Regions from separate parts of the Paenibacillus vortex V453 genome, predicted to be linked through region 2. Evidence: riboswitches for the same ligand, from Rfam matches in the RefSeq annotation. Region 2 holds a riboswitch; each other region holds the start of a gene.
What was found. A riboswitch is a leader RNA that binds a small molecule or an ion and turns the genes downstream of it on or off. The one in region 2 is predicted to bind ZMP and ZTP.

Region 1 (7,602 bases), on a different contig from region 2:
CCGTTCTGCTGCTGTTATATTTCATACTCATTCACAGGATGATCCTGATCTCACTGGAAAGCCGGGGGAAAGCCGGGCCGTTTCTTATCATCGGTATCGTTGCCATGCTGCTGTATCAAATCTTTGAGAATATCGGCATGTTTATTGGGTTAATGCCATTGACAGGGATCACGCTGCCTTTTATCAGTTATGGCGGAACATCGCTTATTATTAACATGGCGTGTCTCGGGGTGGCGATGAGTGTGAAGCTGCATGGTACAGGAAGTGGAGGAGGATTTGCCTAATCCTAATTCTCCAACGTACGTTGCCGCACCATCCCAACAGGCTTGATTCGGGATGCTTGTGTTTCTACAAGATCATAGCGGGGAATCCAAGGGATGCTATCGAAAGCAGCATCTCTTTTGTGTTTTCTGCCCAGCGATTGCAGGATGGACGTCCTTGAATTGTGTTAAGGAGGAAAATCTTTTAGAATAATTCATTAGGGGCTTATTATGATCATGTATCGACAACAAGCCAAAGCAAACAAGGAAACAAGGCAAACTTTCTGTTCGAAGAATCGTTATATGCCTGTATAGGCAAACCGGGGTTTGACGACTCCGGGCACAGGGGGATCATAAGCATGCTTCAGAAATTCAAGAAGATGGATTACGTTATTGTTTTTGTACTGGTTTTGATGATGGGTATCAGCATTACGTCGATATACAGCACGACCGTTGACACCAAATTTGAAGGCTCTCATATCCGCATGATTGCTTTTTACATTGTCGGCTTCATTGCCTTTTTCGGCATAAGCCTGCTGGATTACCGGTTGTTGATTAAATATGCCAAATATATTTACTTGGGCGGTTTGGCCGTACTGGTCCTCGTTATGTTCATCGGAAAGGATATCAACGGTGCCCAGGGCTGGATTTATATTGGGGGATTAAGCATTCAGCCTGCCGAATTGTTCAAGCTGGTCCTTATTATTTTCCTGTCCTATGTATTGGTGCGCAAAAACAAACCGCTGCTGTCCTTCTGGAAGGATATTATCCCGATTGGGCTCTTGGCGTTCATACCTTTTGTGCTTGTCATGGCTCAGAATGACCTGGGGAATGCACTAAGTTATGTGATCATCCTGCTGGGTTTGCTCTGGATCGGGAATGTGAAGTTCTCCCATGCGCTAATCGGTCTTGCACTTGTGGCGGGATTAGCCTTCGGCGGAGCGCAGGCCTACATTCATTATCATGATGAACTGCTTGAATCAAAAATACTTAAGCCCCACTGGGTGGAGCGGATCGATCCATGGCTATACCCGGAGAAGGCAACTGCAAAGGCAAGTTATCATACCAATAACGCGAAGCTGGCTATTGCCTCAGGCGGCATGAGCGGTGAGGGGTATATGCAGGGGTCGTCGATCCAATCCGGCAGAGTGCCGTATGCGTATTCGGATTCGATTTTTGTACAGATTGCCGAGGAATTCGGTTTTATTGGCTCATCGGTGCTGCTGCTGTTGTATTTCATATTGATCCACCGGCTGATCCTGATTTCGCTTGAATCCCGAGAACGTGCCGGGCCGTTTCTTATCATAGGGATCGTTGCCATGTTCTTGTACCAAATTTTCGAGAATATCGGGATGTTCATCGGTTTAATGCCACTGACCGGGATTACACTTCCTTTCATCAGTTATGGGGGGACCTCGCTCGTCATCAGCATGGCCAGTCTGGGGGTAGCCATGAGTGTGAAACTGCATGGGCAGGAAGTGGAGGAAGATATGCCCGATCCCCACGCTTACCGTCCGGCTTCGCCTAAGCAGGCATAGTCTGTTTGGATGAGGAGTCACATGATCATGGCGTATCGCAAGTTAATCTGAGATAGGCCATGTCCATTAACTTGAAATCCCACTGAACACCCATATCCCTCTAAAACGAAAGATGCTGTTCCCTGTTCCTGGGGAGGGCATCTTTATTTTTTTGCAACCTGATTTGTGCGAATCTATGATTTTTCCAACAAATTGCTAGAGTCCACGTTTATAACTCTCTCAGCCGGACATACTGATAGCATCATAGATTATTCGTTTGAGAGAGGCGGCTGGCATAGATGAAGAATTATAGTGAGACCCTCCGTATTATTGTGAAGAAAATGGTTGTGCTCTTATCCTGTATGTTTATGGTTATCATGACGTGGGAAGGACAGCAGATTGATGCATCCGTTGTTGGCGGTCCAATCCCCCAGGAATCGATTCGACTTCGCATTCTCGCGAATTCAGATAACCCGTCCGATCAGCTCGTGAAACGAGAGATTCGTGACGCGGTCGTTGAGCAAATGCAGCTCTGGGTTCTTCAGCTGGAGAATCCGCAGAGCCTTGAAGATGCCAAAGAAGTAACCCGTCAGCATCTTCCGGAAATCCGTCAGCTGGTAGGGGAAGAATTGAGAAAAAGAGGCATTACCTACAGTTATCAAGTGGAGCTTGGCGTAGTGCCGTTCCCAACCAAGCTGTACGGGGGAACGGTCTATCCGGCCGGCGACTATGATGCGCTGCGGATCACTTTAGGCGAAGGCCAAGGCCAAAACTGGTGGTGTGTTTTGTTCCCGCCGCTCTGCTTCATTGATGGCGGCAGCGGGGATGCTGCGGCACAATCCGTTGACACGGGTGTCCAAACGGCTTCTGCCGACGCTGGCCAAACGCCTCAGGAGGAAACTCCGAAGAATGCAGGCGATAGTAAACCTGAAGTTCGGTTCTTTCTGTGGGATATGTTTCTGGGGATTTGGAATTGGGTGGCGAGCCTGTTTTAAGGATTAGGAGCGGATTGATGTTCAATCCTGACGGTGTATGATAAACTTTAGTATAGAAGAGTGCTTTCTCTTTGGCGCGACTGGTTTCGATTGGAACTGGCACGGGACTGAAGAACCAAAGCACTTTTTATTTTTGAAGTAAGCGCAAAACGGAATTTGATGTTTATATATTTTATATACAGAAAGCTTGGGGTAGGTATGGAACAGAACGGAAATGACGTATTGCAACAAGGACAGCGGAATGGCGGCATCCATAATTCAGAGACAACAACCAAGGTTTGGCATGTACCAACCTCGCTCTTCCAGGAGAGCTTGAAAATGGCGGCGGAGCCGGAGCTTCAGGAAGCCGGGTTGGTGTTGGCCCAGGGCGGCACGGTGGCGTTTCCGACCGAAACGGTGTATGGCCTCGGTGCCGATGCGGGCAATACCGAAGCGGTGGAGCGCATCTTTGCCGCGAAGGGGCGTCCGGCGGACAATCCGTTGATTGTCCATATTTCGGAGCTTGCGCAGCTTGAGGGTTTGGTCCAGCATGTGAACGAAACGGAAAGGGCGCTGATGGACTCCTTTTGGCCCGGACCTTTGTCGCTGGTACTACCCGTGAAGCGGGACGCTGTGTCACCGCGTGTAACCGCTGGTCTGGATACCGTTGCTGTGCGGATGCCTGATCACAGCGTTGCGCTTGCCCTGATCAGCGCTGCAGGGCGTCCGCTTGCTGCACCGAGCGCCAACCGCTCGGGCCGGCCGAGCCCGACGCTGGCCAGCCATGTGCTGGCAGATCTCGCCGGTTACATTGACGGCGTGCTCGACGGCGGCCCTGCCGGGGTGGGCGTCGAGTCGACCGTTGTGCAGGTCGGCGAGGATGGCGCCGTGACGGTGCTCCGCCCCGGCGGCGTCACGGCCGAGCAGCTTGCCGCCGTAGCGGCAAGCGTGCGCCTCGACCCGGCGCTGCAGCGCGCCGCCGGGGAGGCGGAAGGCCCGGCGCCGCGCTCGCCGGGCATGAAGTACACGCACTACGCACCGAAGGGTGCGATGTGCGTGGTGCAGGGCCCACGTGCCGACGCCGTGTCGGCACGCATTGCGGCCGAGCTTGAGGCGGCCGCCCGGCGCGGGGAAGTGACCGGTGTGCTGTCGTTCGACGAGCACATCGGCCACTACCGCGCGGACGTTGCCGTCTCGCTCGGCAGCCTGGCCGCGCCGGAGGAAGCGGCCCGCCGGCTGTACGCCGGCCTTCGTCACTTCGATGACGAAGGCGCGACCTTCATCCTGGCCGAAGCGTGCCCGGATCGGGGCGTTGGCGCAGCCGTCATGAACCGGCTGCTGAAGGCCGCGGGACACCACATCATCAATGTAGATTGAACTCCAAGTCCTGGCACCAGTTTGTGAGTGATTCTCTCAATCCTTTCTCGTAATCTGCAAGAGAAAGGGGAGGCTTTGCCGGGATTCCCCAGTCGAATAAACGGTTTTGGAATCATTTAACCCTTGTCCGCATATGGTGTACAAGACCATGGGACTTGGGGGAATGAGCATGTTGGAGGCGTCTGTCCAATCGGGACAGCTTGCGGCGATTCTGCTGATGGCGGTTGCACTCGGGCTAGACGCATTTTCGCTTGGAATCGGAGTCGGGATGAGAAGCGGCATGCGCCTTGGCTATATGCTGGGCATTAGTTTCATGATTGCGCTGTTTCATATGCTAATGCCCCTGCTGGGTTTATTTGCCGGCCATTATGTGGGAATATTATTGGGCCACGTTACAGGGCTTGCAGCCGGTGGGCTGCTGCTCCTGCTGGGTGGACATATGATTTATAATGCCTTGCGTGGCGGAGAAGGCCAGCGAATTCATCCAACCGCCTTTTTGGCCATGCTGCTGTTTTCCCTCAGCGTCAGCATCGATTCGTTCTCGGTGGGGGTTTCGCTTGGCATGTTCGTGGATGATGTTTGGTTGATTGTGGTCTCTTTCGGTATCGTGGGCGGCTTGATGTCGATTCTCGGCTTGCTGCTGGGTCGCCAGGTAAGCGATAGGCTGGGGGAGTATGGCGAGATGCTCGGAGGACTCATTTTGGTCATCTTCGGCATCATGTTTATCATTTAACGCAATATTTGATACAATATCCCCAAAGAACCTACTAACAGGAGGAACGGGACTGTGAAAAATATACTGTTTGTTTGCACGGGAAATACTTGCCGCAGTCCAATGGCTGAAGGGATGCTGCGCAAGCTGTCCAAGCAGCGGGGAACTCCGCTGGAGATTCGTTCGGCAGGTGTATCGGCCGTGGATGGAATGCCGGTGTCCCATCACGCGGAATCGATACTTCGGGATCAGGATATCCAGGACCGCTTGGTGTCCAAACCTCTGACGGCGCAACTGGTAGAGTGGGCAGATCTGATTCTTACGTTGACCCAGTCGCATAAGCAGTATGCCATTCGTCAGTTTCCGCATGCGGCAGACAAGATGCACACGCTGAAGGAATTCGTTGAGGATGACCGCAGGGTGCTCGAAGATCTGCAGGAGCAGGATAGCCTGTATGCAACACTGGAGCTGGCCCGATCTCTCGGAAGGGATGTAAGTGACAGCGATCGCGAACGACCTGATTGAGCTGCGTCAGCGCATTCCGAGCTTTGATATTTCCGATCCGTTCGGCGGTTCGCGGGAAGAATACGAAGCGACAGCGGCCGAGATTCGGACGGCGTTATTCCGATTGCTGGACAAGCTGGAGTCCGAGCGGCATAAATAGGGCGACCCCTTTGTGTTTAGAAGCGAGCGTATAATTGGGCTAAAAAGCCGCTTGCCTTTCACCCCGTATTGATTTAAGATGAAGGTGAAAAACAAAGGATCCGGTGTAACTGGCGACGAAGTGGATGAAACCACGATGGAGCATCGGAATATACGGCCGGTCGCCTGGGCAAAGAGCATTTGGAGCACAACACGTGCGCCGACTGCTCTTTTTTCGTCTTTTGCGCGGAATTTGAGTTATAATGGAACAAGCTAAAACGCAAAAGCGAACATACGAGGGGGTTTTTCATAGATGAAAATCGCATTGGGTACGGATCATGCCGGCATTCGTCTGAAAGAGGAGATCGTGGAGGTCATTCGGGGTCTGGGACATGAGGTGGAGGATCTTGGCTGCGGCTGCTCCGATTCTGTGGATTATCCCGATTATGCGCTTCCGGTGTGCGAGAAGGTGGTCTCGGGTGAAGCGGATCGCGGCATTCTGATCTGCGGTACAGGGATTGGCATGAGTATCGCGGCCAACAAGGTGCCCGGTATCCGCTGCGCGCTGACCCATGATGTGTTCTCGGCAAAAGCGACGCGCGAACATAATGACAGCAATGTGATTGCACTGGGTGAACGCGTAGTCGGTCCCGGACTTGCAGCAGAGATCGTAAGCGCATGGCTGACAACGGATTTCAGCCAAGGCGAACGCCATGTCGGCCGCGTGAACAAGATCAAAGCCATCGAGGAGCGTTACCTGAAGAACGGATTGCGATAGTTCGTGTCGATCAGTATGTTATTCATCGCGGCTTATCGTGATGAGGGAATGAAGTGCTTCTGTGAAAAAAACATCGGGAGGACTGTGACATGACGGACATTTCTAAGATTTCCTTGAATGAACAGACAGCGGGCATTGTCCGCGAACTGGCCGAAGCGGCTGTTTTGGGCCCGGGTAAAGTTCTGGTCATCGGGGCCAGCACCAGCGAAGTGGTCGGCCGCCGGATCGGTACAGGCGGCGCGCTTGAGACTGCGCAGCAGCTTCTCCAAGGCATCGCCGAAGTTCAAGCGGAGTTCGGTTTTGCTGTGGCCTATCAATGCTGTGAGCATTTGAACCGTGCACTTGTCATGGAGCGCGATCTGCTTGAGCGGCTGCGCTTGACGGAAGTGGCGGCTGTTCCCATACCGGGAGCAGGCGGATCTATGGCTTCGGCGGCCTACCGCAGCATGAAGGAGCCTTGCCTTGCGGAATCCATTGAAGCTCATGCAGGAGTCGATATTGGCGAGACGCTGATCGGCATGCATTTGCGGCGAGTGGCGGTACCTTTCCGGCCAAGCGTGCGCTATGTTGGTGAAGCTCGCGTTACGGCTGCCTATACCCGGCCGAAGCTGATTGGCGGGGAGCGTGCGGTGTACCGGTTCGAGCAGAAGGATGATGGGGCGCAGTGCGATTGATTCGAATGAGAGCTCGCTTTTTTGTTATTTGTTATATCTGTGGTTTTAATTTGGCAACCAAAATAACGATGGATTATGGGAGGATATGAACATGATGGAACATTTGCGGAAGAATGACCCGGCTGTACTGGAAGCAATGGATTTGGAACTGAAGCGTCAACGCAGCAATATTGAGCTGATCGCCTCGGAGAATATTGTCAGCGAAGCGGTTATGGAAGCAATGGGGACCGTGCTGACGAATAAATATGCGGAAGGCTACCCTGGCAAACGCTACTACGGTGGTTGTGAGCGTGTGGATATCGTGGAGGATATCGCCCGTGACCGTGCCAAGGAATTGTTCGGTGCCGAGCATGTGAACGTGCAGCCGCATTCCGGTGCACAAGCGAACATGGCGGTGTATTTGGCTGCGCTTAAGCCTGGAGATACCGTTCTTGGCATGAACCTCGCTCATGGCGGCCATTTGACTCACGGAAGTCCTGTTAACGCTTCGGGCCTTCTGTACAACTTCGTTGCTTACGGCGTGCAAGAAGATACGTTCCTGATCGATTACGATGAAGTTCGCAAAGCGGCCTTCAAGCATCGTCCTCGCATGATCGTGGCTGGAGCAAGTGCCTACCCACGTATCATTGATTTTGAAAAACTTGCGGCCATCGCAAACGACGTTGGTG
Region 2 (7,602 bases):
AACCTACGGCTGCAAGTGCGTCCACCCCAATCGTCCGTCCCACGATGAGTGTATCTGCCATATTGTAAAATTGCTGAAAAACATTACCGATTAAGAGCGGTATCGTAAACATCACGATCAGCTTGATCGGACTTCCCTGTGTACATATCTCTCATGTTATTTCTCCTATGCCTGTAGAGCGTTCTATTTATATGTTGAAATGAATCCCGTGATAAGGCCCCAAATGATGGGATTATCGGGATGTGGACCATCGTATTCCTGTGTATCTTATCATGAACGATCGTAAATTTCTGCATATTTATTATTAATTTTTAAATTACATATACTCGTCTCGGCACCACGGCACGGCAATAGCGAAACGGATGCTCGCGGCTGCTTCCTATAGAAATAGGCCAACCGGGAAGTGCCGGTTGACCTTAGAGCATGATCAAGAGGGACAAGCAAGAAGGGTTACACTTTAAGCGTTTAAACTTCTTCTACAGCAAGCATCTCCCATGCTTTTTTTGCACGTGAACGTGCCTCTTCTACATGGCTGGCCGTGGACAGCGCAACCGCGACGCGTCTTCCGACCTTGGTTACAGGCTTGCCAAAAATGCGCAGCTGAGTGTTCGGAACGGCAAGTGCCCGCTCAGCACCGGTAACCGTATAATGTTCCAGCTCTTTCGGTGCTTTCAACGGCCGGCTGGCTCCAGGCGTGATCCATTCGATCTCGGGTATCGGATACCCGAGAATGGCACGTACATGAAGCGCAAATTCGGACAGGTTTTGTGTGACAAGCGTAACCAAGCCGGTATCATGCGGCCTTGGAGATACTTCACTGAAGTACACTTTATTCTCGGTCAAGAACAGCTCTACCCCAAACAATCCGAACCCGCCAAGCTCGTCGGTAATCGCCTTTGCTATACCTTTGGCTTCCTCAATCTGCTCTTCCGACATGTTATGCGGCTGCCAGGATTCGATGTAGTCTCCACTCTCCTGGATATGCCCGATTGGCGCGCAGTAGTTTGTCCCACTCACAGAGCGAACCGTCAGAAGTGTAATCTCGGATTGAAACGTAATAAATTCCTCAATGATCACTCTCCCGTTCTGCACCCGGCCGCCTTCCATGGCAATATTCCAGCAGGACGCGATCTCATCTACTGAGCGGCAGACACTCTGGCCTTTTCCGGAAGAGCTCATAAGCGGTTTAATGACACACGGAAATCCCATCTCCCGCACAGCCTGAACAAACTCCTCATACGTATCGGCAAACCGATAACCCGCAGTCGGCAGCCCCAGCTTCTCCGACGCCAGTCGGCGGATGCCTTCCCGATCCATCGTCAGTTTCGCGGCTCTCGCGGTAGGAATAACGCGGTATCCCTCTTCCTCCAGCTTCACAAGCTCCGACGTTGCCAGTGCTTCAATCTCGGGAACGATCAAATCCGGCTTCTCCTGCTCTATGATCTCGCGCAGCTTATCCCCATCCAGCATATCAATGACATAACTGCGATGGGCGACATGCATGGCGGGAGCATCGGCATAACGATCAACGGCGATGGTTTCAACGCCCAGTCTCTGTGCCTCGATGACAACCTCTTTTCCCAGTTCTCCTGATCCTAGCAGCAGTATTTTCTTCGTTTTCAACATCGTTGTGATATCCCCTTTTTTTCATAGTTTCAGAGATGATAGAAGTCATTAGAATAATAAAAGAGGTAAGGGAAATAAGCTTCCCTTACCTCTGCCCAGGCGTACGGCCGTTGTCATCCATGTGCTCCCTCATGGTCCCCCATGCTACGCCAGTCACACATAAACCTATACATTGTTAGCTAAATCATACTTAATCTTTCCCTTAAATGCAATATCATCGAACAGAGCTTTTTCTAGGGTTTGGATATCATCATATCGATGAAATCTCTCTGCGCATGCGAGATCCATTTCTTAGGATGTATCACCATCTGTATATCCAGTCGGATATCCGGATGGATAAAGGGAAGAACAGCCAGCTCTCCCCGCTTGATTTCCGCTTCGGCTACCATGCGGGGCAACAACGAAATCCCCGAACCGGACATGACATAGCGCTTAATCGCTTCGGGATTGCCTAATTCCAATCCTATACGTAAGGGAACGCCGCGGGCACGAAGGACCTTTTCCAGCATGATACGATAATTGCAGCTATCCTCGGTCATAATCCATTCTACATCAGCCAGATGTTCAAGCTTAATGACGGGATGAACATGAAGAGGATGATTCGGGTGAGCGACCAGTAATAGAGGTTCCTCCCTGATTCGAATCCATGTTAAGGATGAATCAGACGGGTTATGTTCCAGCATGAGACCCATATCGTACTCGCCTTCCCTCACTTTACTCACAATGCGGTCTTCACGATCTGGCTGCAAACGAATGGAAAGATCCTCATATTGATGTCTCAGCCGATGTACGACCGGCGGAAGAAAATAAGCGGCTAACGAGTCGATGGTCCCTATCGATAACGGTGCCCCCGCCTTGTTTGGTCAGCTTTTCCTTCGACTGCTGGAACAGGTCCAGCATCTGAACTGCATACTTCAGAAGCTCCTCTCCGGACTTCGTCAACCGCAGACCTTTGCCGTATCGCTCAAACAGCTTGACGCCATATTCCTTCTCCAGCTTCTGAATCTGAGTGGTTACGCTGGATTGAGCATATCCTAACTCCTCCGCAGCTTTCGTGAAACTTTGACGATCCGCCACTTCCTTGAATGTTTGCAGGTAGATGAGTTCCATCTCGCTCTCCTTATCAATAATATTGATAATAATTATCTATTATTATAGATAACACTGATTCTGATTGCCATGATACAGTATAACCACAACCAATGAAATGGAGGAAGGGCCATGTTGAATGAGCAGCAGCTGCATGGAATTTATGTGCCTGTCATTACACCCTTTTCACAGGATTATGAGCTGGACCTTATTTCGTATCAACGTTATGTAGAGAACTTGTTAACCCATGACATTCAGGGTTTGGTCATCAACGGTACCACCGGCGAGGCGCCAACGGTTACGTGGGAGGAGGTTGTTCGGCTTACAGGTGAAACCCGGAGAATTCTGGGCAAGCGGCAATTGCCGCTGGTCATCGGTACAGGAACGAACGATACGGTCTCCAGCGTGAAACGGACGGAACAGGCAGCGCTTATCGGTGCCAATGCCGTATTGGTAGTCACACCTTACTACAGCCGTCCTTCAATAGAAGGGATCATGGAACACTTCCGTCAAGTGTCCGAGGTCGGTATACCGGTTATCTTATATGAAGTTCCTTCGCGTACAGGTATCCGGCTGCCGGTCGATGCCATAAGAAGAATCATGGATCTGCCTGGTGTGATTGGCATGAAGGATAGCACCTCAAGTACGGAGTTAATGAAGGAATTATCACAGAATCGTTCGAAGCCTGTTCTTTGCGGGGATGATATTCACTTCCAGGAAATGCTGTATCATGGCGCTTCCGGCGGGATTCTGGCGTCTGCCAACGTGAATACCGAGGCCTACATTCGCATGTATCAATTAGCTGCCCAAGGGGACTATTTTCGGTCTGAACTGGAATTTGAAGTGCTGATTCCGTGTATTCAGAAGCTGTTCGCAGAATCTAATCCCGCTCCACTCAAATGGCTGCTCGCCAAGCAAGGGCTCATCTCTAATGACACTCTTCGTCTGCCGATGGCACCCATTTCGGAGGAGCTAAAGCTATCCTTTGAAAAGGTCCTGCGAAATCTGTTCTTTCACACGCGTTGAGCAGTAAGTTGCTCTAAGAAAAAGGCAAGGAGGATTTGTTGCCTTGCCTTTTCTGTATGGCGGACAGCCAAAGCGAAAGATCAATAGAATAGGATTGATGAAAGATAGGGACCAACATATAATATGGGTAACTTCGATCCTTGCAGATATTTGAGAGGAGACTTGCAGTGCTGCCCTATCCCAACCAAAATCCTGATTTTGCTTTTGAACAAGCTGTAATTGGAATGGCAATTGTTTCACTTGATGGAACTCTACTTAAGGCCAATACGGCACTAAGTGATCTATTGGGTTACACGCAGCAAGCGTTAACTGCCGGGGCGCAGCAAGCGGAAAGCATACGCATGCTATTGAATTGTATCGTTCAGAACGTAAAGGCGTCTCAAGATCATCAGCAATCCATAAACCCTTTTGAACATACCTATCATCATCCAGAGAAGCACATGCTCTACCTCAACATACATACCGGGATTGAGCTGGATACGGAGAAGAATCCCAAGTCGTACTGGGTACAGCTTGAGGATCGAACCCTGCACCGTCAGCTTATGGAGCGGCTCGAACAGAAGGAACAGAAACTCTTCGAGAAAGAACATACATTCCTGCAGCTGCTGGAGATTCTCCCCCTCTCAGTACTCATCACCAAGAAGGGTATTGTCCAGTACGTTAATCCCGCAGCGCTCAGAATGGTAAAAGCCACGCATCCCCGTGATGTTCTTGGCATTTCAACAGATGTAGTGGTCGATGTATCGTCTCATAATGACCTGATCAAGCGCCGTATGCGATATGAGAAAGATGGGGTTATTGGAAGCGTCAACTATCTGATCCGCTGCCTGGACGGGCAAGAGAAGATTGTCAGCGGCTGCACGATAATGGTCCATTATGAAGGTGATACAGCCGCCTTGGGCATCTTCAAAGACATCACCGAGCAGCGGATAGAAGAGGACCGCGTAATGCAGTCTGAGAAGCTAACGACCGCTGGACAGCTGGCCGCAGGAATCGCCCATGAAATCAGGAATCCGTTAACATCCATTAACGGATTCGTGAAGCTGCTACGATCTTCGGAAAGCAGCAACGAGCTATATTTTGAAATTATTGAATCGGAGCTTAAACGCATTGAGCTGATTGTCAACGAACTGCTGGTGCTCTCCAAGCCGCAAGGGGTTCATGTCAGCGGTCCAATCGAAGTACTGCCGATTCTGGAGCAGATTATTACACTGATGAAGGTTCAAGCCGCACTCAAAAATATCGAAATCATTCCTCATTACCCGGATGTCCCGATATCCGTTCAGGGTGAGGTCAATCAGCTTAAGCAAGTCTTTATCAATCTGCTGAAAAATGCGATGGAAGCGATGAATCAAGGGGGAACCATCACCGTAGACATGCTGCGCAGCGGCCACAATGTTCAAATTGTAGTGCAGGACGAAGGGATTGGGATGACTCCTGAGCAGATCCAATCCTTGGGACAGCCTTTTTTCACAACCAAAGATACAGGAACGGGACTCGGTCTCATGATAACCAAGAACATTATTCACAATCACGGCGGAACGATGAACGTGGAGAGCGTGCCTGATCATGGGACAACCTTTACGATTCAATTACCCGCCTTATGAAATCACCCAATATTGGAGGAATACGGTATGGATAATCAGAATCCAAATACCCATAAACAATTTGCAATGGACTGCTTCAATCAGGTGTGGGATATCTTAGAGAACAAACAGCGTACACCCCAAGAAGAAGAGGACATGATTCATATGTGTCACAGTTCTTTCTGGCATTGGACCCGGGTCGAAGATCATACACAGCGCAACCTTTCGATTGGATATTGGCAGCTCTCCAGAGTGTATGCGGTAGTGGGGCAAGGCGATCAAGCGCTGCGTTATGCCAAGCGCTGCATCACCGTTGGCTCATCCGCAAGTCTCGAACCGTTCTACATCGGATACGGGTATGAAGCGGAAGCCCGTGCTTATCTGGTCTTAGGGGATAAGGAGCGCGCTCTGGCATCCAAAGAATCGGCAGGATCCTATCTGGATAAGGTCACTGAACAAGAGAGCCGAAACATGCTGGCCCTTGATCTGGACAGCCTGTCATAACTTTTGTCCTTCTCTTCGCAGAATCGATCATCGGAATGGCGAAACGGATTGTAGCCAATATAATAGAAGATCTCCCGTAATTTAAAAAAAGGGATTATCCTGCGCCTGCTCTGATACGTCGCTCCGGGAGGCTGGCGAAGGGCTGGCCTTCATCTCCACGTCTTCTGCCATGATCATGGCGCTTTTCAACGATGTCATATACTCATTCTCATATCCAGGGCAAACCTTTCGATACAAATCAAACAGCCCAATATATCTCATTGTCAATCATGAGATATATTGGGCACATATTATATTATCGCAAAAAAACTATGACATGGTTTCCCATTCAGACCTTAACATCGCATAATAATACTCATCCCACCACACATCGCCTTGGGGAATGCACTGCTTAAAATGTCCTTCTCTTCTCATACCCAGCTTCTCCATCACGCGGTAGGAGGGGGTGTTCTCTGGCTGGCACGTCGCAATAATCCGGTGTATGTTCAGTACCTCGAAGCCATACTGGAGCACTGCTCTGGCTGCTTCCGTGGCATAGCCCTTATTCTGATAGGATGAGTTGAAGATCCAGCCGATTTCATACGTAAGCTCCCCGAACCAGGGATGGAACACGATGTGACCGATCACTTGCTGTTCCATCTTCAACATAACCGCGTATTTTCTAGCTTGATCTCCCCTGTTTTCGGCCAAAAATAACTTCACTGTCTCCTGCGTAAACACCGCTTCCGGCATATACTTCATCACAACGGGGTCTGATGTATATAGAAGAACATCTTGCCAGTCGCCCGGATCAAACTCGCGAATAACCAATCTTTCTGTAACGATATGCATTTGCCATACTCCTCTTCCAGTTGTATTTAAGTGTTATAACTTACCTTGGCACTTCAATACAGTGGCAAATGCGAGTCGCCGTGTATACAAGTATAACTTGATAACGCCAGGTCACCCTCTTTCTTATGTGTACAGATTACTCTGTGTATGTTCGTTAAGAAGAATCAAATTCCTTCATATTGATTCAAAAAGGAGATTTTTACATTAAAATGACATGAAGTTTCATCGTCGATTCAATCCATCCAGCAGCTGAAGCAGTGTTTCCTCTTTCACTGCCCCGCCCCCAAAGGCCAGGAGATTACGAAGCGGCATATCCTTCATCATGGCTGCAAACAATTCGGAATGGGAATCGTCTTCCGCCATGCCCGACATGGGACTGGCTTCTTGGAATTTCTTCAGCAATTGGCCCGTGGTTTCCGCGGTCACAGGATCACTTAACAGTTCTCCGATGGTCGAATTCAGTGTATATTGCTGTTCCAATCTCACTGTAGACTGCACCTGCAGTGTATCCTTCAGCACAATCTCCTGCGAAGATTTGCCTATGAGTACTTCGAAATCTCCCGATTCCACATGCCAATCCTTCAGTTCAACATTGTAATAGGCAAAGGATCGTTTATCCAGTGTAATACTAACCGTCTTATGCTCGCCTGGCTCAAGGTCGACCTTGGCGAACCCCTTCAGTTCCTTCTCAGGACGGATCACTAAGCTCTCGACATCCCGAACATAGAGCTGCACGATTTCTTTGCCCGCGAGATGACCGGTATTGGTGACCGTTACGCTCACTTCCACCGTTTCGTTATCCGTCAGCTCCGTTCGACTGAACTTTAGATTACTATACTCAAAGGTGGTATAACTTAACCCATGGCCGAAAGGGAACAGTGTCTTCATTTCTTTTTTGTCGTAATAACGATATCCAACAAAAATCCCTTCTTTATATTCT
Region 3 (7,602 bases), on a different contig from region 2:
TTGCTGCTCCAATACCCCTTGGACAGTAGCTTTCGCTTTTTGCAGCTTCTCTTCACCGATATGAGTTAGCGATGTATAGATCCCTCTTCTGTCATCCTCGCAGATGGCTCTCTGCATCGCACCGCAGCTTTTGGCTTCAAAACGGCTGACGAGTCTCGATATCGCACTTTGACTAAGGCCCACCATGGTTTGCAGCTGCTGAAGGCGCAGTTTTTTCTCAGGCGACTCCGATAGAAATAACAGCACATAAAATTCATTCAACGTTAAATCATGCTTTTGCTGCAAGGTTTGTTCCAGCTCATGGGTAATCATCGCCTGAACCTGCGTTAAAGATAGCCAACTGGTTATAAGAGTATGCGTTTGTTCTGTTGACATAAGGTCTCCACCTGTTCTAGGTATATTTCCATCAGATGATCCACTCTGCCACCATCCAACGGCTCACTATTAGTTATTAATAATAACAACTCCCCCTTTGGGACGTCAAACCTATCATTCGTTAAATCGTTCCGCCAACAACCAACATGCCAGTCTATAACCCTCAAGAGAGAGCTTCAACTGACACGCTGTAACGGACTTTTTTCTCTAAAAGAGACTAAACAATCTCCTGCGGTTCCTTATCCAACAGTCCCAGCATTTGAAGGCCGTGCTTGATCCCGTCCTGAGCAACATCCCGGGTCACGTATCTTGCTGCCTGTTTTACAATCTCCGGCGCATTCCCCATTGCTACACCGTGACCCACGTACGACAGCATCTCCAGATCATTCAGATAATCGCCAAAGGCGATAGTATCCTCTAATTGGATACCAAGCATATCAATCAATGGTTTGATTCCTTGGGCTTTTGAACCTCCCGCAGGAAGAACATCGATTCCATAAGGCCCCCAACGCACAAAATCAAACTGTCCCTCGAAACTTTTCGCATAAGCCGATTCCTCTTCCTCCGTACAGAAGACAATGGCCTGATAAATATCTCTGCCCAGATAATATTCCGGATCATATTCCGGGATTGTAAGTTTGAGCTCTCCCCAGCTGGAATCGATATGAACATGCTCGGTTACGTTCATCTTCATCGCTTCGCTGCCGGCATAGATAATCGGATGGTCAAGAAGAACAGCCTGTTCCGTAAGCTGCTGCAAGGAATCCTGCGCTAATGGATTGCCGTAGATCGGTTTGCCTTCATGCACCACATACTGGCCATTCAAACAGACATACGAATCGATACCCAGTTCCTCACGCAGTTCTTCAAAATGATACGGAGCACGCCCTGTTGCAATGGCAACGATGTGTCCGGCTTCCTGTAGTTGGCGAATGGACTCCCGTGTCGTTGCAGGTACCTTCTTCTCATGATCCAGCAGGGTTCCATCAATATCAAAAAAAAATCATTCTCTTCATCAATAATGCTCGCCTCTCTTCCGTATACTCAAGCTTGTAACTACATTGTAAATGATGAAAAGCATTTCAGAGCAAGCATTATTTTCAAACAGGGCTGAAACGGCAAGACGCCTAAGCATACAAAAACCGCGCCCGGGCGCGGTTTTCACGGTATATGGACTACCTTTTATTCATGGTGGATTATACGGTTCGCTCAGCCGATTCTACGGTATGCTTCAGCAGCGTAGCAATCGTAACAGGACCCACGCCGGCAGGTACCGGCGTAATCGCGGAAGCAGCCTCCGCGCAAGCTTCATAATCGCAGTCACCGATATTCCCTTTGTTATAGCCTGCATCCAATACAACGGCCCCCGGCTTGATCCAGTTCCCTTGAATAAAATTGGGTTTGCCTACGGCAGCAACAACAATATCCGCCTGCGAGACAATATTGGCGAGATCCTTCGTTCTCGAATGACAGATCGTAACCGTAGCATTGCGATTCAGCAGCATCATCGATACCGGCTTGCCGAGAATCGGACTGCGTCCAACAATGACGGCATGTTTCCCTTCAATCGGCAGGTTGTAATAATCCATAATCGCAAGTATCGCCGCAGGCGTACAGGAAGGATATTCGGCAAAACCAAACGCATTTTGCGAGAACCCAAGCGTGGTGACCCCGTCCACATCTTTTTCAATACGGATGGTATCAAAAGCCGCTCGTTCATCGATATGATGGGGTACCGGATGCTGCAGCAGAATGCCGTGAACATTGGGATCCTCATTCAGCTCTTGAATGGCAGCCATCAGTTCCTCCGTTGTTGTCGACTCGTCTAGCACCACTTTTTTGGATATAATTCCAAGCCGCTCACAGGCATTTCCCTTCATTCGCACATAGGTTGCCGAAGCCGGATCTTCTCCTACCAATATCGTTGCCAGACATGGGGTTACCCCTTTCTCCTTAAGCTCCTGCACCTTCACGGCCAGCTTGGCCTTGATATCGTCGGATACCAGCTTTCCATCCAAAATCACAGGTTCCTTACTCATTGCACATCCGCTCCTTCGCCATTGTTATTGTAATAAACATAAAGAGGCAAGGCGACATCTCTGTCTCCTTACCTCTTGCCCAGGCGTACGGCATATGATCCTATGTGCTCCCTCTTGGTGACCCAAGTTACGCCAGTAACACATAGATAACTTTTTTTAATATACCATGACTTTGGACTTCACGCTACCAGGATGATGCGCCTGTTCCAAATCGTAATCTTTTTGATTAAATTATTAAAAACACGTATGTTGCCGATTGTCCAAGCATAGAATGTGCTAAGAACATTTCGCTTCAGGAGGACTTGATGAAACATCCCGTTGTATTCAAAATGCTGCCCTTCATCCTGCCGCTTGTCTTCGTGATTCCGGTCTTAACGATATGGCTGCAAAATGGTTCTGGTTCCAGGCTCGTCGAAATCCTTGACATGCAGCAGGTCAAAACCATTTTTACTGGCATCTTCCTTGAGGCGCTACCTTTTGTTTTGCTAGGCGTGCTGCTCTCGTCCCTTCTGCAAATGTTTGTAAAAGAGCAATGGGTGCGCCGTCTTATACCCAAAAATCCGCTCATCGGCGTCTTGTTTGCTTCCATGCTGGGCATCGTGCTTCCCATATGTGAATGCGGGATGATACCGGTCGTCCGAAGGTTGATGTTAAAAGGGATGCCTGCCTACATCGCTGTCACCTTTATCCTCAGCGGCCCCATACTGAATCCGGTCGTGTTCGCCGCAACCATCATGGCCTTCCGCTCGCATCCCGAAGTGGTGAGCGGCCGGATGGGACTAGCATTGGCCGTTGCCGTGACGATAGGTTTAATCGTATATGTATTCTCCAAACATAATCCGCTCAAGCGATCCTTTCAGGAGTTTACCGAACAGGGCTCCGTCAATGGGGGACGGAAAATGCATGAGCACCCTAAAACATGGAGGAGCATGTTTGTTCACGCCGGAGACGAATTAATTGAAATGACCAAGTATCTGGTTCTTGGCGCGTTCTTGACCGCCTGTATCCAATCCTTCATTCCAAGGGATGAATTGTTGGCATTAGGAAACGGTCCTGCCGCCTCATATCTGTTCATGATGGGGTTTGCGTTTATATTGTCGCTCTGCTCGACTTCGGATGCCTTTGTCGCGTCTGCGTTCACGCACAGCTTTTCGGTCGGTCCACTGGTTTCCTTTCTTGTTCTCGGCCCGATGCTGGATTTCAAAAGCTTGCTTATGCTGTCCGCTACGTTCAAGACCAAATTCGTAATCGGTCTAAGCCTGCTGGTTATCACTCTGGTCTTTATCGGCTCTATAGCCGTTGATGCTCTGTTTCGAGGTTAGCTTATTGGGGAGGAGGCTGATGTAAACGATGATTTCCAGCTTGGCTATACGGGGCCATTATGTGCTTCGGTCGCTGCTCATTGCAGCTCTTGCCTTCTATATCATGCATCTGAATGCTACAGATTCTCTTCATTATTACCTGGCTCCACACATGCAGACCCTGCTGCTGCTCTGTCCGGTCCCGCTTCTATTCATTGCATTCGGTATGCTGTGGCACGCTCTTGGGGGTGATACCGGAGAGGTGTGTGATTGCGAGCATCCCCTGCCTAACGGCTTTGTCAAAAACATGACCGTCTACGGGTTGTTCGCAGTACCGCTGCTGTTCGGCCAGCTTCTGCCGAATCAAGCTCTTGGAAGCGACATGGCTTCCAAAAAAGGCATGATCTACACCTATCCGAACCCGGATGTCCGCCGTAAGGCCGAGGACCAGAACGCCTCTGCAGCCTCTGAGACAAATAACCACTCTCTATCTGCTGATCAATCGGCGACCCAAGACGCCTCGCAGCAGGAGCTGTTTATTGCCAAGGACATCTACAGCGTGGAATTCGCAGAGCTCGCCAAGCGTTTATATACGCTTTCCGTCATTTCGGTTGAACCTGACATTTTCTCGGAGACCGTCGGTGCCATCGATATGTATAAACAGCAGTTTCAAGGAAAATCCATTACAGTCCAAGGTTTCGTCCATCGGGATAAACATATGTTAGAAGACACGTTTGCCGTCAGCCGATTCCTTGTCATGTGCTGCACCGCTGACGCCATCCCGTTTGGCATTATTGTCCGCGGCGCGAATGCTTCGTCTTTTGACAATGACACATGGGTTCAGATCGATGGCACGATCCAGGTGAGTACCCTAAATGGTGAGAAAACTCTTCAAGTGCAAGCCGAAAAAATTCAACGGATTGAGCAGCCGGCATCCCCGTACATTTTTACAAATGCGGACTCCGTGGCGGAGTTTGATGAACTGTATTCCAATATTAAAGATACCGGGAGGTAAGGAACCGATGAGCAAAGTGCCTGTAATTATGATTAGCGGTTTTTTGGGAAGCGGCAAAACAACGCTGCTGCTCAGACTGCTGGATTATGCCGCCAAGCAGCAGTGGAAGACAGCCGTATTGATGAACGAGATGGGCGATCAGGACGTGGATGGGGCTATCGTATCCGGCGAAATGCCGGATCTTCCGATCGAGAAGCTGCTTGACGGCTGCATCTGCTGCACCAAACGAAGCGAGCTTGGGCAAGCTCTGAACACCCTGTTAGATCAGAAGCCTGATCTCATATTTATTGAGACCACCGGAGTCGCGAACCCTGAGCAGATTCTTGAGGATCTGCAGGATCCGTCCCTTGTGGATCGTATATCGATCCAGCGCAAAATCGCTTTGGCCGACGGCAGTAAATTTCTGGAATACAACAGCTTCTTCGCATCCAGCCGCGAACTGGTCCGTACCCTACGGGGACAAATCAGCTTCGCGGATATTATCATCCTTAACAAAGCGGGGGAATGCGAAGAGAAACATCTCAACAAGGTCATCACTTCCATACGAAAAATAAACACGGCCGCAAGCCTGTCCGTGACCGATTACAGCCGTATAGATGAGCTGGAAGTGTTTCGTGAATTCTCACTGCCAGCGGATGTTCTCACAGATCAAATTCAAGACACACCATGGAGTGAAGAGGCCCTCAAACATGAGCCTCATCCCCAGGGAGCCCCAATATTCGCGAATCACCGCCATCAACATGGAGTGGAGTCAGAGCAGACAAATCCCTCCTTCTCGGGTCTGGATACCTTAACGTTATCCGCGCCAACCCCTATCCCGCTTCGCATAAGTGTGATCGAAGCCTTTTTGACCGCGCGCAGGTCCAGCCTGATACGAGCCAAAGGCTATATTCAGCTCTCGACTGGCCCCACACTTGTTCAGTGGGCGGGTTCACAGCTGGAATGCCAACCAAGCACCCTGCGGCTGCAGCGCGGATATCTCACACTCATCGGCCATCGTCTGGATAAAACGCGCATCGTACAGGAATGGGAGGACTTACTGAGCGGCGTGGTGCAATAAAGTGAAAATCATGTGGAAATAATCCCAAGAGATGTGAGTGCAACCGCGATGGGAGGAACGTTTCATACATGGAGCATCTTCCAGCAGGAACAGGGGCATCTCACAAGATCTAAGATCTTATGAGACACCCCTTGCGGTAACTGGTAGTTTAAACACATGCGTAATTCCGATAGAATCATAATTTATTCCCGGGGATAATTCACTTCCATGATGTCCATAAATGAAACTTTAGTAACCTCACCATTATGTTTCATATGTACCTTCCCTGTTCGGGAGTCCATTTGATCGATTTGTCCGCGAACCGTCTCTTCCCATCCCCATACCGTTAATACAATCACAGATTCCTCTTGGTAAGCTTCTGTAAGTTGATTGCCGAGCTCTTCAAGTACAAACTCATCTCTAGTAGGTCTCTTTGGTACTTTTGCCTTGGCCATATCCTTGCCCTCCTGATTTATGTTGTTCATGCTGCAGCATTAAATTTCGAATGAACGATTTCTTTCATCAAAACGATGAATTGGGAATCTTCTTCCTATTATACATCAAAAACGATCCAGAATGCTCAGTCCATCACTTATCTCAACGGATGATAGGCAGAACAAAAAAACAAGCCTTGATAATCAAATCAAGGCTTGTTTTTATGCGTAATCATTACGATTAATTTCAGTCAAAAAATATAGTCCTACATAAGGGACTCATTCTCTTCTAATACCATCCATGGCAGCGGATTGTTAAATGTTGACCATTCAAGCTGCATTTCCTCGTCCGTTAACAGACATCCATCCAGGTCCTGCTCGATTTGCTCCCGCTCCATCTGAATGCCAATCATCACGAGCTCGGTCATCCGATCTCCCCAGACGCCATCCCATTTTCTCCGGATATCCGGTTCGCTCTGAATCAGCTCCTGCTGCTCCTGCTCGGTTAATGCAGCAATCCAGTATCCTGCCGGTCCGAACTGAATGGAGGGACCCGCCTGACTTAAGCTTGCAGCCACATCCTCACGCACAGCCAGCCATGCGATTCCTTTGGCGCGTACGACCTCTTCGGGCCAATCCCCCATGAATTCGGCCAGCCGCTCGGGATGGAACGGTCTTCTTCTCCGGTAAACAAATGAGCTGATGCCGTATTCATCCGTTTCCGGCACATGCTCTTCCTTCTGAAGCTCCTGAATCCATCCGGGCGATTGACTCGCTTTTTCAAAATCAAAAAGCCCGGTGTTCAGGATTTTCGCAGGGGAAACCTGTCCGTTCACTGTACGAATGATGCTGGCACTTGGCTGAAGCTTGCGCAGTATGCCCTCGACCTTGGTCAATTCCTCTTCGCTTACCAGATCACATTTATTCAACAGCAGCACATCACACATCTCAATCTGATCAATCAACAGATCGACTACTTCCCGCGTATCCTCTTCGCCCAGCGCTTCCTTCCGATCGAGTAGGCTTTGGCCGGAAGAGAAGTCTTTCCAGAATCGGTTGGCGTCCACTACCGTTACCATGCAATCCAGCCTGGCGAGGTCAGACAACTGCACACCCGAGACCTCATCCGGATAGACAAAGGTCTGCGCGACAGGCACGGGCTCGCTTATTCCCGTTGATTCAATCAGAATGTAATCAAAGCGCTTCTCTTCCGCCAGCTTCTGTACTTCCTGCACCAGATCTTCCCGAAGCGTGCAGCAGATACAGCCGTTGGACATTTCGACCAGCTTCTCATCTGTGCGCGACAAGCTTCCCTCTCCTCGAACCAGATCTGCATCAATATTCACTTCACTCATGTCATTAACGATGACAGCTACCTTCAATCCCTCACGGTTATGCA

Region 1: linked by a shared signal. The riboswitch ahead of rpiB (ribose 5-phosphate isomerase B) and the one ahead of purT (phosphoribosylglycinamide formyltransferase 2) in region 2 are both predicted to bind ZMP and ZTP.
Region 3: linked by a shared signal. The riboswitch ahead of PVOR_RS18640 (bifunctional 5,10-methylenetetrahydrofolate dehydrogenase/5,10-methenyltetrahydrofolate cyclohydrolase) and the one ahead of purT (phosphoribosylglycinamide formyltransferase 2) in region 2 are both predicted to bind ZMP and ZTP.

Annotation. Positions count from the first base shown of each region.
Region 1 covers NZ_ADHJ01000056.1:14,294-21,895, reverse strand. Annotated here, with positions in the region: partial or broken gene PVOR_RS28835 (FtsW/RodA/SpoVE family cell cycle protein) at 1-330, shown strand, start outside; gene PVOR_RS28830 (FtsW/RodA/SpoVE family cell cycle protein) at 620-1,798, shown strand; gene spoIIR (stage II sporulation protein R) at 2,077-2,772, shown strand; gene PVOR_RS28820 (L-threonylcarbamoyladenylate synthase) at 2,971-4,128, shown strand; gene PVOR_RS28815 (manganese efflux pump MntP) at 4,298-4,861, shown strand; partial or broken gene PVOR_RS28810 (low molecular weight protein arginine phosphatase) at 4,916-5,504, shown strand; ZMP/ZTP riboswitch at 5,600-5,681, shown strand; gene rpiB (ribose 5-phosphate isomerase B) at 5,796-6,260, shown strand; gene PVOR_RS28800 (TIGR01440 family protein) at 6,350-6,934, shown strand; gene glyA (serine hydroxymethyltransferase) at 7,026-7,602, shown strand, end outside.
Region 2 covers NZ_ADHJ01000025.1:383,910-391,511, forward strand. Annotated here, with positions in the region: gene PVOR_RS16650 (MATE family efflux transporter) at 1-112, opposite strand, end outside; gene purT (phosphoribosylglycinamide formyltransferase 2) at 466-1,626, opposite strand; ZMP/ZTP riboswitch at 1,713-1,793, opposite strand; gene PVOR_RS16660 (LysR family transcriptional regulator substrate-binding protein) at 1,860-2,462, opposite strand; gene PVOR_RS32830 (LysR family transcriptional regulator) at 2,392-2,736, opposite strand; gene dapA (4-hydroxy-tetrahydrodipicolinate synthase) at 2,848-3,741, shown strand; gene PVOR_RS16670 (PAS domain-containing sensor histidine kinase) at 3,909-5,348, shown strand; gene PVOR_RS16675 (hypothetical protein) at 5,376-5,831, shown strand; gene PVOR_RS16680 (GNAT family N-acetyltransferase) at 6,141-6,662, opposite strand; gene PVOR_RS16685 (glycoside hydrolase family 3 C-terminal domain-containing protein) at 6,885-7,602, opposite strand, start outside.
Region 3 covers NZ_ADHJ01000037.1:185,378-192,979, forward strand. Annotated here, with positions in the region: gene PVOR_RS18630 (MarR family winged helix-turn-helix transcriptional regulator) at 1-375, opposite strand, end outside; gene PVOR_RS18635 (Cof-type HAD-IIB family hydrolase) at 593-1,366, opposite strand; gene PVOR_RS18640 (bifunctional 5,10-methylenetetrahydrofolate dehydrogenase/5,10-methenyltetrahydrofolate cyclohydrolase) at 1,572-2,414, opposite strand; ZMP/ZTP riboswitch at 2,485-2,564, opposite strand; gene PVOR_RS18645 (permease) at 2,720-3,736, shown strand; gene PVOR_RS18650 (TIGR03943 family putative permease subunit) at 3,765-4,730, shown strand; gene PVOR_RS18655 (CobW family GTP-binding protein) at 4,738-5,790, shown strand; gene PVOR_RS18660 (YolD-like family protein) at 5,973-6,224, opposite strand; gene PVOR_RS18665 (GTP-binding protein) at 6,470-7,602, opposite strand, start outside.